2 regions of the Glaciecola siphonariae genome follow, and region 1 is predicted to be linked to the other one. Evidence: predicted binding sites of a transcription regulator. Region 1 holds the regulator's gene; the other holds the start of a gene.
What was found. The regulator FNR, encoded in region 1, switches genes on or off when oxygen is low (the NO sensors DNR and NnrR bind a similar motif). The targets are predictions, from matches to a motif close to TTGATCTAGATCAA.

Region 1 (7,945 bases):
TTGCTACCGATGGTACAAACGCAATGGTAGTAGATGACTATTATAAAGAGGGAAAAGCGATTAACGCGCGTTTGGAAAAAATAGATAGGGCAAAAGAACTTGGTATTACTACCCTCTTGAACGTTAAACAAGGCAATATTGAGCTTGAGTTTACCAGCGGTGCGCCACAAACCGGTGAGGCCTTAAAACTTGAGTTTTTTCATGTTACGCAAGAAGCAAAAGACTTTGATGTATTGCTGACACGAGACGCCAACGGCACGTATCGCAGCAATGCTGAAAACGACATCAAGGGTAAATGGCGCATACGCCTTATGCCTCTTGATGAAAACTGGAAAGTACAAGACGTTGTTAACCTGCCCCAAACCAAGGCATTTGTGTTCGAGCCATAATATAAATGAGTATAACGATTGCACCGGGCGCCTGTTTTCACTGCGGTTTACCAAACACTGAAGGTGACACCTACCCCGTAAGTATAATTGGGCAAACACACTTTATGTGCTGCCCTGGCTGTCAAGCTGTAGCGTCAGCCATTGTTGATAATGGGCTGGAAAGCTACTACGAATTTAGAACCGAGCCGGCTGCCCGCGGTGATGCGGCGCTTGATAATACGATGTCTAAACTGGCAGTGTACGATGAGCCTGAGCTTCAGGAAGAGTTTGTATTTGATCAAGGCAAAGATAAACAAATTCAGCTGACCGTTGAAGGCATCACCTGCGCCGCCTGCGGCTGGTTAATAGAAAAGCAGCTCGCTAAGTTGGAAGGGATCAAGCAAGTATCGGTCAATGTGTCGGCTCGCCGGGCTTTGGTAACGTGGAATAACGAGCAAATTAAGCTTTCTGGCGTATTAAGCCGCATGAAGTCTATCGGCTATGAATCTCTTCCCTTTCAGCCCGATAACCATGAAGCCTCATATAAAAAAGAACAAAAGTCGTATTTAAAAAAATTAGGACTTGCCGGCATCATGACCATGCAGGTGATGATGCTTGCGATGGGTCAATACTTTGATATGTTCGGCAATATTGACGCTGAAGCCATCGGATATTTCAATGCCGTCAGCCTTTTACTAACCACACCTGTGGTCTTATATTCGGGCAGTATTTTTTACGTGAGCGCTATTAAAGCCATGATGGCCAAAACAGTAAATATGGATGTGCCCATCACCATTGCCATTGCCGCAACGTATGTCGCTGGGGTGCTCGCGGTTAATAAAAGCACCGGTGAGGTATATTTTGAATCTATCTGCATGTTCATTTTCTTTTTGCTTATCAGCCGGTTTTTGGAACATCGCAGCCGCCATCGCGCCTCTGAAATTTCATCAAACATGTTAAAACTCATACCGGTTACCGCCTCGCGTTTGCAAGATGGTCAGTGGGTATCTGTACTTGCAAAGCAGCTGCTTGCTGGCGATACAGTGTTGGTAAAAGCGGGCGAATCGATTCCTATCGACGGCGTAATTACTGAAGGTGAATCAAGTGCAGATGAATCGATGCTTACCGGTGAGTTTGAACCTGTGAAAAAACGCAAGGGCGACCGCGTATATGCCGGTTCGCTTAATCAGCAAGGGAGCATTACCCTGCAGGTTAGCAGCAGCCTTAAATTTGCCATGATGAACCAAATATTACGACTGCAGGAAGTCGCTATGGGCAGCAAACCCAAGGTTGCTCTAATTGCCGATAGACTGTCGCGATACTTTGTGAGCGTTGTGCTCGTGGTAAGTGCGTTGACTTATTGGTATTGGTGGTCACAAAATGACCCTCATGCATTTTGGATTACTATTTCGGTCTTAGTAGCAACCTGCCCTTGTGCACTTGGGCTAGCCACACCATCAGCGTTAACCTGCGCTATGGCCAAACTCAATAAGCTTGGTATTTTATTAAAACGAGCCGACGCGCTTGAGCAAATCACGCATGCAACAGACATTGTATTTGATAAAACCGGCACGCTTACCCAAGGCAAGTTTTCGATTAACCGCGCGGTATACATGCCTGATGCTTCTCTTATTGAAACTACTAGCGCGCCTGCAGGTGTTTCTGTAAACAAGCATGTAGAGGAACATTTGTCTTCGTTAGCCTGTTTGCTCGAGTCTCGCTCTGAACACCCCATTGCTAAAGCCTTTAGTGCAGAAGCGTTAAAGGTAAAGAGCATGTCGTCATTTAATATAGAAAGCTACGACGTTGAAATTGGTAAAGGTATTTGCGCATCAGTGAATGGACAAAAATGCTATATCGGGTCTAAGAAGTACGTGTTGTCGAACAGTCAGCAGGCAGATATTTGGCCCGGTGCAAACGTATTAATGGCGATAAATGGGAAAGTAGCTGCGGCATTTTGGGTGACCGACACAATCAAAGAGGACGTTAAATCAGTACTCGATTCCTTGCACACCTATGATTTATCGATTTTAAGTGGCGATGCTCAAGAAAATGTTGATGCCATTGCTTCACAGCTCAATATCACGCATGGTTTTGGTGGCTGCCCACCCGAGGCTAAACTTGACCACATTCATGCCCAGCAACAGCAGGCTAAGTCGATCATTATGCTTGGCGACGGCATAAATGATGCGCCGGTGCTAGCGGCTGCCGATGTGTCTATTGCAGTTGGCAATGCATCTGATTTAGCAAAGAACGCCGCTGATATTGTGCTACTGAACCCAAAACTGAACGCACTTAGCGATGTGATAGAAATGGCCGTCCGCACGAAACGAAAAATAAAACAAAATATTGCTTGGGCACTTGGATATAATTTACTGGTTCTACCGTTTGCAGTAAGCGGCGTATTAACGCCATGGCAGGCAGCGCTTGGCATGTCTTTAAGTTCTATAATAGTGGTATATAACTCCACACGTTTAATGAGATAATTGCACCATGAGTATTATATTTGTGTTAATTCCGCTGGCGATTATCATTGTTTCAATTGCGGTTGGTGTGTTTTTTTGGGCGGTAAAGTCGAATCAGTTTGATGATCTAGAGCGTCAGGGATACAGCATTTTGTTTGACGACGACATAAAAAAGCCTAACGAAAAAGAAAAGCTTAACACTTCAACGCAGCTTATAGAAGGCGGCGCAAATCGCCCAATAAGCGCAGATACATTAGAAGATAAGGCCATCTCAGATAGCCCAGATGCACACGGCGTAACGAAGGCATCTTCCGCTAAGCATGATTGAAATCGGTCTTTTTTCCGCATTTTTAATGGGCCTGGCCGGTGGCGTGCATTGTGTAGGTATGTGCGGCGGTATTGCCAGCGCATTTACCTTTGCTATTCCCAAGCAGGCCTCTCCTTCTTTTTATATTCTGGCCTACAACGTTGGGCGAGTGCTTTCTTACAGCTTAGCGGGTGCATTAAGCGGCTATTTAGGCGCTATTGCAAGCAACGCCATCCATACCACCATCCCCATTCTCACCATTATCAGCGCGGTCTTTTTGATCCTATTGGCACTTTATATTAGCGACTGGTACAAAGGCCTTTCATATTTTGAGAAACTAGGCTCTCATCTATGGCGCTACCTACAGCCATTATCAAAAAAAATGCTGCCATTTAAGCATCCAGGATATGCGCTTGGCTATGGCATGGTTTGGGGATGGTTGCCATGTGGTTTAGTGTATACAGCGCTGACGTGGTCGATGGCATCGGGCAGTGCGCTTAATGGCGCAGCGTTTATGATGATGTTCGGCGCAGGTACGTTTCCTGCTTTAATTGCAATGAGCCTGGGCGCAAATTTTATTTTGCCCTTTTTACAACACAGTCTTACTCGCAAAACTCTAGCCTTTGGTCTAATTATCTCTGCTTTTGTTTTGATTTTACCGATTATTCAAGGTATAAAGTGATCTGAATTCTCTTAAAGGATGTAATTCATGGCATCTAGTCCTGAGCTCTCCATTCACTGCCAAAGCTGCAGCTTCAGTCACCTCTGTTTACCCGTAAGTCTAAGTAAAACAGAGCTTGAATCACTCGACGATATTATCGAAAGAAAACGTCCCTTGCACAAACATGACAAGCTCGTGCAAAGCGGTCAACCCTTTCACTCCTTGTATGCAGTGCGGTCTGGTTCTTTTAAGTCTTACATCAGCGATAAAGACGGTGTTGAACAAATCACAGGCTTTCATTTTCCTGGCGATATAATTGGCTTTGACGCATTAAAAGACAATAAGCACCAAAGTTATTCTCAAGCACTTGAAACAGCCATGGTATGTGAACTTCCTTACGATACGCTAGATAAAGTGTCGGAGCGCTATCCTAAGTTGCGTCAGCAAATAATGCGCTTCATGAGCGCAGAAATAAAGCACGATCACGAATTAATGATGCTGTTAAGCAAACGCAGTGCTGAAGAGCGCTTACTGCATTTTATTAGTCATTTATCGCAGCGCTTCGATGAGCGCGGTTATTCAGCTAAACAGTTTAATTTGTCGATGACCCGCAATGAAATTGGAAATTACCTCGGCCTCACTGTAGAGACCATTAGCCGCTTACTCACCCGTTTTCAGAAAGAAGGCTTAATAGAAGTTGACGGTAAGCTCATTACCATCTTAGATTTTGCGGGCGTTCAGCAGCGCATGCCGGAGAACGAGATTTCGATTTCTGCAATAAATTAAGATATTCATTGATCCAGCACAAGGCGCCTGCATGCATATGCTCGCGCCTTTTCTTATACTAAGGGTGTCTGAAATAACGGAGAACGTACATGTTCAACTGTTCACGCATCTTAGTCGTATTTGACCCCTACCATAAAGAACAGTCTGCGTTTCAACGCGCGTGCTATCTCGCTGAGAAGACCAACGCGAGTATCCTGCTAGTAAGCTGTATATTCGATGAAACCTACGACATGACTAACTTTTTGACCACCGAGCAGCGTGTTGATATGAAAGCGGCCTTGCTCAATGGGCAAAGCAAAGCCATGCAAGCCTATGTAAGTCGTTGTGATGCTCAGGTGCAAACAAAAGCAATTTGGAACAAATCGCTTTATCGCGGTATTGTCGACGTTGCCACCCATGAGCACTGTGATCTGATTGTGAAAAGCTGCAAACAACACAATAAGTTGGCGCAAAAAGTCTTTACGCCGAACGACTGGCATTTATTAAGGGTAAGCCCAATAAATGTATTAATGGTAAAAGAGCATAGCTGGCCTGAAAACGGCAACATTGTGTCTGCTGTTAGCATCGACACCAACGACAGTGTGCATAATCTGTTAAGCGACCGAGTCTGTAAAGTTAGTTGTGATTTAGCGAAAGTTATAGACGCAAACGTTCATTTGGCGAATACCTTCGCAGGGGCACCTGTTCATATCGCCATTGAAGTGCCTAGCTTTAACGCTCAAGCATATAACGAAGATGTGCAGGCTCGGCATTTAGAAGAGATAAATGCGATTGCAAAGCAGCATGATTTGCCTTCGAATCACGTGCACGTGTCTGAAGGCTTGCCAGAAGATGTAATCCCCAAGCTTTGCGAGCAATTAGACGCTGAACTGCTTGTTCTCGGGTCTGTTGGGCGGCGAGGCATATCCGCGGCGCTGTTAGGCAACACCGCAGAACACATTATTGATAAAATAAACTGTGATACCTTAGTCATCAAGCCAAATATCCAATAGTTATCTTTGCTTAAAAGCAACAGGTGAAACCACGGGGCAAGTTACGTATACTTGCCCCGTTTTTATTTATCTGTTCGCTTTTGCAGGTTGATGCCTCATTAATTCATTAGATCATCAACTCGCAAAGCGTTAAGGACATGTTTTAGTGATGATGCAAGGGTCAAACAACTCAAAAAAACTTCAAAAGCAGCTTAGAAGCCAATGTGCTAAAGCGGTAATTGAATACAATATGATAGAAGATGGCGACTTGGTTATGTGCGCTATAAGCGGAGGCAAAGATAGCTTTGTCATGCTTGACTGCCTGCTACATTTGAAAAAAGTAGCGCCGATAAAATTTGATGTGGTTGCCGTCAACCTCGACCAAAAACAGCCAGGATTCCCAGAACATATTCTTCCGGACTACCTCGAGCATCACGGCATCGATTATTACATTATCGATAAAGACACCTATTCTATTGTTAAGCAAAAGGTTCCTGAAGGGAAAACAACCTGTTCGCTATGCTCACGTCTACGAAGAGGTACGCTGTATACCTTTGCTGATGAGATTGGTGCTCACAAAATTGCCCTCGGTCACCATATGGATGATATGGTTGAGACATTATTTTTAAACATGTTCAACAACGGTAGCTTAAAAGCGATGCCGCCCAAACTATTGAGCGATGATAAACGCAATATCGTCATTAGACCACTTGCGTTTTGTCGTGAAAAAGACATTGCGAAATACGCTGAAATCAAAGAGTTTCCAATTATTCCGTGTAATCTGTGTGGCTCTCAAGAAAATCTTCAGCGTAAAGTAGTCAAAGAGATGCTAAGCAATTGGGATAAACAAAGTCCCGGTCGTGTTGAAAATATATTCACGAGTTTAAAGAACGTGAGTCCGAGTCAGTTAGCTGACGGCGGAATTTTTAATTTTACAGACCTTACTATCGACCGCACTGCCCCGCGCAAAGCGTATGAGCATAGCGGTCCAGAAGTAGCATATTCAAATTTAATTGATTTGAGCGTAAGCTACGAATAGAAGGCTGAATAGAAGCTTAACAACTAGGAGAAAATGTGAAAATTGGTTTGGCTTTGGGCGCAGGCGCTGCGCGCGGTTGGGCACATATTGGTATTATTAAAGCGCTAGAGGAAATAGGCGTAAAAATAGACGTTGTCGCAGGCTGTTCAATCGGCGCGTATGTTGGTGCGGCCTACGCAAGTGGACATCTAGACGAGCTCGAACAATGGGCCAATAGCTTAACCGAATGGCAGGTTTTCGGTTTGCTGGGCGTAGGCTTTCGCAGAGGCGGTCTCGCTAGCGGTCAAAAGGTATTTGAAAAACACAAAAAAGACTTTTGCGCCGAATCATTTGAAAAAATGCTCAAACCTTTTACCGCCGTTGCTACAGACCTTTATTCAGGTAAAGAGGTAGTATTTAATAAAGGCGATATTAACGACGCCATTCAAGCCTCGTGCGCCATTCCGGCACTGTTCGCCCCAATTGAACATGAAGGACGATGGTTAGTCGACGGTGCTGTGGTTAATCCAGTGCCAGTGAATCAATGTCGTCAACTGGGTGCTGATTTTGTTATTGCGGTGAATTTAAGCGCAGACTTTCGGCCTCAGTTAATTGAAAAGTTTGAAGATGAGCACAGAGCATCGCAGAAGAAAACCGATGAAATGATTGGTAAGAGCGCAAATGGCTTCATGAAACAATGGTTCTCACCTGATCCGAAACCCAATAAAAAGACAGCGCCGGGTATTATGGGCGTGATGAGCAGTTCTTTAGAAATACTCCAAGCAAGGGTGACGCGCTCACGCCTTGCCGGTGATCCGCCCGATATTCTCATAGAGCCGCAGTTGCGGGATGTTGGCTTATTAGAATTTCATCGCGCAAAGGAGCTTGCTGAAAAGGGCCATCGAAGTGTTGGGCGTTTAGCTGACCAAATCAGCTACCAGCTCAGTCTACGGACTGGAGAAGACATCAAAGACTAAGCCTTTTTTATTTGCTAGCTAGAGCGGTTATGCGTAACGGTTTTGTGGGTAGCTCTAAGGCCTTTTCTTTCTCGAAGAACGCCTCATCTAAACGTAAAGTGCCTTGAATGATTTTTTCGCCATTGTCTAAATCAACGGTGTAGCTTTCGTCTTCAAATTGAAATACTAAGCCCTTCACCGTTGGCATCATGAATGACATAAAGCTACCCATTTCATTAAAAAAGGCTTCGTATTGTTGATGTATAAACATCAATTCATCATAGCTGTAGCTTTGTTTAACATATTCGGGCTTGGTTTCAAGCTGAACGGATATATCGCACTGATTACTTTGCTCTTCAAAGTCAATATAGATGACTGCATCAGCCATTCTCAAAGCCCTTTCTGAGGGCACA
Region 2 (7,945 bases), 820 kb from region 1:
ACGGCACTTAATTTATCTTTTTCAGAGATCAGTCCCTCTTCTACTTCTCGCTCTAGTTCGGCAATGCGTTGTTTAACCACATTGGCGTTAGTCAGTTGCAGTCGGTTACGCTTGGCTTTGCGAAGCAGAGGGATAAATACAAATAACAAAGACAGCATTATGAGCACTGCGCCATATATATAAAATTGCGTCACTTAATCATCCTTTAAGAGCTTGTCTGCGCGCGCGAGTCGAGCTTCAACATCCACATCATCAACGACTTTACGTCTGCGAATAAACACCACCAACATCACTAATGCAAATATCACTGGCGCAAGCCACAACCACATAGTGACAGCATTTACCGGAGGCTGGTAGTGTACAAAATCGCCATAGCGCTGTTTCATCCAGCCCACAACTTCTTGCTCACCTTTCCCTTCCTGCATCAATTGATACACTTTACGACGCATATCGTGCGCAATAGGCGCATCTGAGTCAGCAATATTTTGGTTTTGGCACTTCGGACAGCGTAGCTCTTCGGTCAGTTTTAAAAAGGTTTTTCGCTGCGCTGCGTCTGAAAACGCGTAGTTTTCTGCATAGTCTTGAGTGATGGCTTTCGCCTCAAACTGAGCCTTGCTTATGGTGCTAGACTTCGCCGCTTGCGTTGCTTCGCCATTGGCGCCTTGCTTGGGTTCGTTATCTTGTGCATTAGCCTTAGTGACACCGATCACTAAGGTAAGTACTAGCAAAGCAGAGACAACAAAAGCGCGCTGGACGGATGTTAAAAAGCCCATGCGTCCTGCAATGCCAGCGCTATCACTTTGCATGATATTATATGTCCTCATTGCGCTGCGCTCTCGATAGAAGCAAATGCTGAACCGTTGGCATGATGAAGCGAAGTATTAACCTGTGCGCCGCTCGCACCCTTAGTTTCTTCGTTGTTAGGCAATAGCTCATCCATTACTGGCTTGAATTTATTACGCCACACCCGCTCATTTACATCGCCTAAATGATGCACGCGTATTATCCCGTTTTGGTCAACTAAAAATGTCTCTGGTGCGCCTGTCACGCCCAAGTCGAGTGACGTGTCTCGATATACATCAAAAATATTGAATTGATATGGGTTTCCATAGCGATTTAGTGTTTCTATCACTTCGCTGCGTACTCTGGTAAGCGTTTTTGTTCCAAAATCTGGGTCGATATCTTGGTCGTAGTACAAACCAACAAACCTGACCCCTTGATTGCGTAACTCTGTTAAATAAGGCAGTTCAATCGCGCAGGTGACGCACCACACTCCCCACACATTGATAAGGGTAACTTGGCCGTCAAAAATGGAGTTGTCGTAAACACGCGTTTCGTCCATTAAATCGGGCAATTCAAATGCGGGAAAGGGTTTTGCTATCACCTCAGACTCACGCTCCATTGGGTCTGAAAACAAGCCTTTAAACAAAAACACGCAAAGCCCTAGAAATAAAACCAGAGGAAGCAAAAACCAAATAAGTCGTTTCATGCTCATCCTTTTGCCTCATTCACCTTACTTTGCACTAGCATATCTTGCTCGCTTTTTATGTCGTCAGCGCTAGCCCTTGGCGACAGAACCGATTTTACTTTCGCAATTTTCTTTATGCGGTATCGTTTATCCGCAATTGAAAAGATGCCACCGATACACATAATTACCGCGCCGCCCCATATCCATACCACAAAGGGTTTGTAGTAAAGCCTTACCGCCCAAGCGCCGTTTTCGAGAGGTTCGCCAAGCGCCACAAATAAATCTCGTGTTAGCGTGGTATGAATACCCGCTTCTGTCATGGTCATGCGCTGCACGGTGTAAAAGCGTTTTTCAGGTTCTAAATGAGACACTAGCACGCCATTTTTATACACATCAAAAATGCCTTTATCTGATATGTAATTTGGTCCTTTAAGCTCATTTACGCCGGTAAACTCCACTTCATAATCAGAAATACTCACTCGCTGACCGGGCTCCATGCGCAGGTCGCGTTCCAGTTCGTAGTTACTTACCAAGGTGATGCCAATCAAACAAACCGCAAAACCAACATGACCGAGTATCATGCCCCAATGACTGCGTGTTAATTTACCTAAAGACGCCATCATCGATTCTTCTTTCGTTTGTGATACCACCCGTTGACGCACTTCTAATGTCGTAGACACAAGTATCCAGAAGCTCATCACCAGTCCGAGCATGCCCATATAGGTCTGTTCGTCGTATGTCGCATTGACTAACAAACCAGCGCTTAAGGCGAGGATAAAGGCAAAGACCATTTGATTTCGCAGCGCTGAAGGCTGCTGACGCTTCCAGCGAGAGAGTGGCCCAATACCTAAAAACAGAACAAACGGTACGATTAATAGCGTAAACATTTGATTAAAAAACGGCGCGCCAATCGAGATTGTACCCAAACCAATTTCTTTGTGTACCAGCGGAAAGAGTGTGCCCAGCAATACAACAATAGTGGCGGCGACTAACAACACATTATTCCCCATGAGCATCATCTCACGAGAGAAAATTTCATATCGCCCAACACTTTTTAACTGCGACGCTCTTAGCGCATAAAGAAGCAATGAGCCGCCAATCACCACGACCAAAAGCCCCAAAATAAAGAGCCCTCGAGAAGGGTCACTGGCAAAGGAGTGAACCGACACTAACACGCCTGAGCGCACTAAAAATGTCCCAAGCAGGCTCAATGAAAATGCGGCAATCGCAAGCAATACTGTCCACGACTTAAATACTTTGCGTTTTTCTGTCACCGCTAGGCTGTGCATAAGGGCTGTGCCAACCAGCCAAGGCATAAAGGACGCGTTTTCTACCGGGTCCCAAAACCACCAACCGCCCCAACCAAGCTCATAGTAGGCCCACCAACTTCCAAGGGCTATGCCGAGTGTTAAAAATGCCCATGCTGCTATTGTCCATGGTCTCGACCATCGGGCCCATGTGGAGTCAAGCTGACCACCAATAAGCGCTGCAATGGCAAATGCAAAGGCCACTGCGAAGCCCACATATCCCATATACAGCATGGGAGGATGAATAATCATGCCAAAGTCTTGCAGGAGTGGATTTAAGTCGCGACCATCTACAGGAAAAAACGGCAGCATGCTGTCAAAGGGATTAGAGGTAATTAGCATAAAGAGATAAAAGGAAATACTCACCATGCCGAGCACTGCTAATACGCGCGCCACCATGGCTTCGGGTATCCCTTTTGAAAATAACGCCACCGCCAAAGTCCATATCGCAAAAATAAGCACCCACAGCAAAAAGGAACCTTCATGGCCGCCCCATACCGCGGTAATCTTGTAGTACAAAGGCAGCTTGCTGTTACTGTTTTGAGCAACATAGTTCACGCTAAAATCGTCAGTCACAAAGGCGTAAGTCAAACAGATATAGGCAATAAGTGTGAAGATAAATAAACCCCACGTGAGCGGACGCGCCATTTGCATGAGAGTTTGGTTATTGGTTTGCGCACCCCACAGAGGGTAAACGGCCAATAAAATTGACAATACAAATGCGATAACGAGGGTTAAGTTACCTAACTCGGGTATCATTAGTACGCTGCCTCTGCCGGTTTTTTATGGTGAATACCTAGTTTTTCCGCAAGCTCTGGCGGCATATATTCTTCATCGTGTTTAGCCAGCACTTCATGCGCCACTATCAAAAAGCCGTTTTCAAGCACGCCAGTTGCCACTATGCCTTGGCCCTCACGAAATAAATCGGGCAATATCCCAGCGTAGCGCACGGTTACCTTTGGACCTGTGTCGATTAAATCAAAACTCACCGCTAGCGTCTCGTTGTCTCTGTTGACGCTTCCGGGCACAACTAAACCGCCAATACGAATTCTTTGACCCACGCTAGGCTTAACGCCGGTTTTGTCTTTGCCGTTATGAATTTCAGAAGGTGTATAAAACACATCAATGCTGTCGTTCAATGTATAGAGCATCATACCCACAGCACCGGCCAGTAATATAATTACGCTAGATACTGCAAAGAGTCGCTGCTTTCTTCTTCGATTCATGCTTTTTGTTCCTCATTAACGCCCGTCTTGGTTTGCCTGCGCTTTTCTCTTGCGGCAATAATTTTTTGAGCACGTGCCTGTTGCTTAGCAACATAGTCTTTTACTGCTTTGTTCATAAATTGGCTTTGAAATAATAAGGCGAGCATTGCCACAAGGCTGACCGAATATGACAACCATACAAACAAACCGCGCTGCCCCATATCGATAAACTCGTCGAAACTCTGAAATTTTACGCCTTGGCCCCACATAAAATAGGTACCCACACACGCCAAAATAAGACCGAGTATTAGGGCAATAGTTCGTCCGGGTATGCGATGCAGCATATGTGTATTATCCGATAAAAACTCCGATACCCAAGGGCGATGGGCGTCTCGTTTGACCAGCTCAGATTTAAGTCGTATCAACACTACCGCGCCAATAAAACCCACCATGCCTAAAATGGAAATCACCAGCGGACTCGCCATTTCAATAGGCATTGATGGTTTGTCGATTTTACTGATGCTGGCAGGCTGGTGCAGCGTATTCCACCACTCAACCGAATACTTAATAATGGGAATATTTATAACGCCCACAATTGCCATAATCCCAGCAGCTTTGCCCGCTTGCTGTTTGTCGTCAAACGAAACATACAGCGCTATCACGCCCATATACAGAAACAGCAGAATTAATTGAGACGTTAAGCGAGCATCCCATATCCACCAAGTGCCCCACGTTGGTTTACCCCAAACTGCACCGGTAAAAAGAGAAATAAAGGTAATCACCGCTCCCACCGGCGCTATGGCAATCATCGCGGTAAATGCCGTTCGCCATTGCCATACAATGCCCACAAAAGCCGCAACGGCCATCGCAATGTAGGTAGTCATCGATTGAGTGGCGCTTGGCACATGGATATAAATAATGCGATACACATCAAACTGCTGATAGTCCGTAGGAGCAAAAACTAGGCCCCAAATAAGGCCAAGCGGCAGGCCCACGCAAGCAAGCATGGCAAACCAAGGAAAGAGCTGATTGCACAACATATAGGCTCTGTCGGGCTTAGCGTAAGAATTTATCCACTTCCACATTAATTTTGACTCACTTTTAACGAATACGCGATAGCCCCTGGCGACACTGCAAGAGTGAACAATCCAAGTGCCGCCATAATACCAAGTTGGAAGGCGTAAGGTAATTGCAATGACGCCGAATCTATTGCCGAAGTGGCAAATATTAGCAACGGTATGAACAAGGGAATTAACAGCAAGGCCACCAACACGCCGCTGCGCTGCAGGCCGACGGTCAGCGCAACGCCAATAGCCCCAATAAGACTGATCACTGGCGTGCCTAAAAGCAAGGTGGCGATTAGCGCAAAATACATGCTCATTGTCATGTTTAAGAACAAGGCCAAAAGTGGGGATAATAATACTAGTGGCACAATATGAATAAACCAATGCGTAAGCACTTTTACCAGCACAATCAAGTACAAGGGCGTTGGGCTAAGCATGTATTGCTCAAGAGAGCCATCGTTGAAGTCATCACGAAACATGCGCTCCATCCCCAGCAATAAAGAAAGAATTGCCGCAACCCATATCACTGCACCGCTGACTCTCTGCAATATCTCGGGCGATGGACCAATAGCCAGCGGGAAAAGCGTTATCACCATAATAAAAAACATGAGCGGCTGCATGAGCTCTGCACGCTGATGATAAGCCAATGCAATATCGCGCTTAACAAACGAGAAAAGAACCGAAAGTAAAGAAGGTTGGCTCACCAGCGGTACTCCAGCGCAAACTCTCGATTGGGATAATCAATGTTTATGCTCTGATGCGACGTCATTATTACTGCGCCGCCACTCAGCAAAAAGCTTTGAATATGTTGCTCAAACATTTTTACCATGTTGACGTCGAGTGCCGTCATCGGCTCGTCTAAGACCCAGAGCTTTGCCTGACTTTGCAGCCAAAAGCGGGCGAGTGATACCCGTCGCTGCTGCCCTTGCGATAAATGCTTTACTGGGAGCGTTTCCAGCCCCTCTAGTCCTAATTGTTCAAGCGTGTTAACAATGGTTTGTTCACTCACCGAAATATGGTGTTGGCAGCACCAATATTGCAAGTTCTCAATGGGGGTGAGCAACGCGCTAATGCCTAACTTATGCCCGAAATACATAAATGCGTGGCTCGCTTGCTCACCATCTTGATAAACGTCACTGCCGCATATGCTGACGCAGCCTTGTTGAGGCTGGCTGAGCCCTACTAAAATGCGCAGCAGGCTGGTTTTTCCTGCACCGTTTTCACCGCGCAACAAAACAAGCTCTCCGGCGTTTATTTGCAGGTGAACATTTTCAAAAAGAATGCGATCTTGTTTTTCACATGAAATATCGCGTGCAGCCAAAACAGTCAAGAGCTTACCTCAATAACAAAACGTGCAAATATTATCATAAAAACAAGCGATTAACCTATTATTGAGCCTGTCTAAATTGGTCGAAAAAAACGTTTATTTGATTGGTGTCAAACCGAGCTATTAAGCCTTGAGCAAAAGATACAAAAAGCGAAGCTTATACATCACCGGCGTTTGCCGATAAATGAAGTATGAATCAAAACCCTATTCCCGCTGTAAAAGCGCTTACTAGGATGCAAGAAATTGCATCCTCACATCAGCATAGTGTGGCTAGTGGCCACACCGCTAAGGTGACGCACGCAAAAAACAGCGTCAGTTTTACTGTGCTTGCAAGCAACAGTCAGCAACTTACCCTGCAAGACAATGCCAATAAGCAGCGCTTTAACCTGCCCGCATCGGCCATAAACACAGCAAATTTGCCAAAAAGTGGTGACACACTTGTGCTTCTGAGCGCAAACACCAAGACGCTAAATTTTTCCGTAGTGCCCTCTCAACTGCGCCAGTTTAACCAGCAGGGCTTTGGGCAGCCGCTCACCAATAAGCTGCAAAATGCGGTGGTAGAAACTTGGCCTGACATCAGCAAAGGGGTGGCAAACAAAGCCTCCTTAAGTGTCGCTGCTTATCTCAGCATAGATAGCTCTGATACGAAATTAAGCGCGTTAGCAAGGGCGCTGACTGCAAACGCGATTAAGCTTGGACAGCCACTCATTGAGCTTCCAGTGATGGCTAAAATTATATCAATGTCGGGTAAGGGAGAAACGTTAAGTGCCCTCGCGCAAGTGCAAATGAGCGGATTGAATAGCAAAGCTTTGCAGATAAACCTGCCCATACCTACTCGCTTAGCATCAACGTTAAAAAACACTGATAATGTGTTTATGACCTTGTCAGTGAATAACATAAACGCCGGAGTAAGCAAGCCTCACGAGTCTGCAAATATGATTAAAAGCATACAGACCCAGAGCGGCGTTAATTTCAGCCAAAACGAAATCGCAAAAGTAAACGCTAGCAATCGGCAATTATCATCGCTTGTACAAAGCATTTCTGAAAAAACACTGTTTACCTTCAACAAACCAACAAGCGCCTCAGGATCAGATGCCAATAAGCATCAATTTTTGATTTCTAATCTACAAAATGGGCTGATTAAGTTGCTACCGCAAGGATTATTGGAGCAAATTCAAAAGTCCCTGCCCCCTTCGCTGGTGGAGGAAGCTAGGCTGCTAATTACAAGTACGTCAAAAACCAGCTTGAATTCGACGCAAATGAGTACTGGTAGCCAGCAAATTACGCTAAGCGCCATCGCCAAACCACAAATATTGCAGATGCAGAGCAGTGTGCTTAACACTAAATTCCCGCAGGGTGATTTACAAGCCTTTGAACAAGACATAATCCAGCGCACTAACGCGCAAAAGACTCAAGGCACGGGCGACATAAGTTTACAGAGCGAGGCTAGCGTATCGCCAAATAATACTCGTTTGAATGCGGATGCAAGCCAATCGGGGCTTATCAAAAATAGTCTGCTGCTAAAGCTACAACAAACTATGTCTCAAGAAGCACTTGCGAATGTATCGTTAAAA

Region 2: a site for FNR is predicted at 6,472-6,485, ahead of ccmA (cytochrome c biogenesis heme-transporting ATPase CcmA). Genes of this name have one in related genera too.

What each region holds. Positions count from the first base shown of each region.
Region 1 is NZ_JBHSGU010000002.1:670,691-678,635, reverse strand. It holds gene ACFO4O_RS04575 (FixH family protein) at 1-389, shown strand, start outside; gene ACFO4O_RS04570 (heavy metal translocating P-type ATPase) at 395-2,854, shown strand; gene ccoS (cbb3-type cytochrome oxidase assembly protein CcoS) at 2,862-3,161, shown strand; gene ACFO4O_RS04560 (sulfite exporter TauE/SafE family protein) at 3,154-3,822, shown strand; gene fnr (fumarate/nitrate reduction transcriptional regulator Fnr) at 3,850-4,587, shown strand; gene uspE (universal stress protein UspE) at 4,677-5,579, shown strand; gene ttcA (tRNA 2-thiocytidine(32) synthetase TtcA) at 5,728-6,597, shown strand; gene rssA (patatin-like phospholipase RssA) at 6,633-7,553, shown strand; gene ACFO4O_RS04535 (DUF2987 domain-containing protein) at 7,561-7,945, opposite strand, start outside.
Region 2 is NZ_JBHSGU010000002.1:1,486,584-1,494,528, forward strand. It holds gene ccmI (c-type cytochrome biogenesis protein CcmI) at 1-194, opposite strand, end outside; gene ACFO4O_RS07975 (cytochrome c-type biogenesis protein) at 195-806, opposite strand; gene ACFO4O_RS07980 (DsbE family thiol:disulfide interchange protein) at 821-1,489, opposite strand; gene ACFO4O_RS07985 (heme lyase CcmF/NrfE family subunit) at 1,492-3,534, opposite strand; gene ccmE (cytochrome c maturation protein CcmE) at 3,534-4,001, opposite strand; gene ccmD (heme exporter protein CcmD) at 3,998-4,324, opposite strand; partial or broken gene ACFO4O_RS08000 (heme ABC transporter permease) at 4,334-5,065, opposite strand; gene ccmB (heme exporter protein CcmB) at 5,065-5,748, opposite strand; gene ccmA (cytochrome c biogenesis heme-transporting ATPase CcmA) at 5,745-6,374, opposite strand; gene ACFO4O_RS08015 (hypothetical protein) at 6,563-7,945, shown strand, end outside.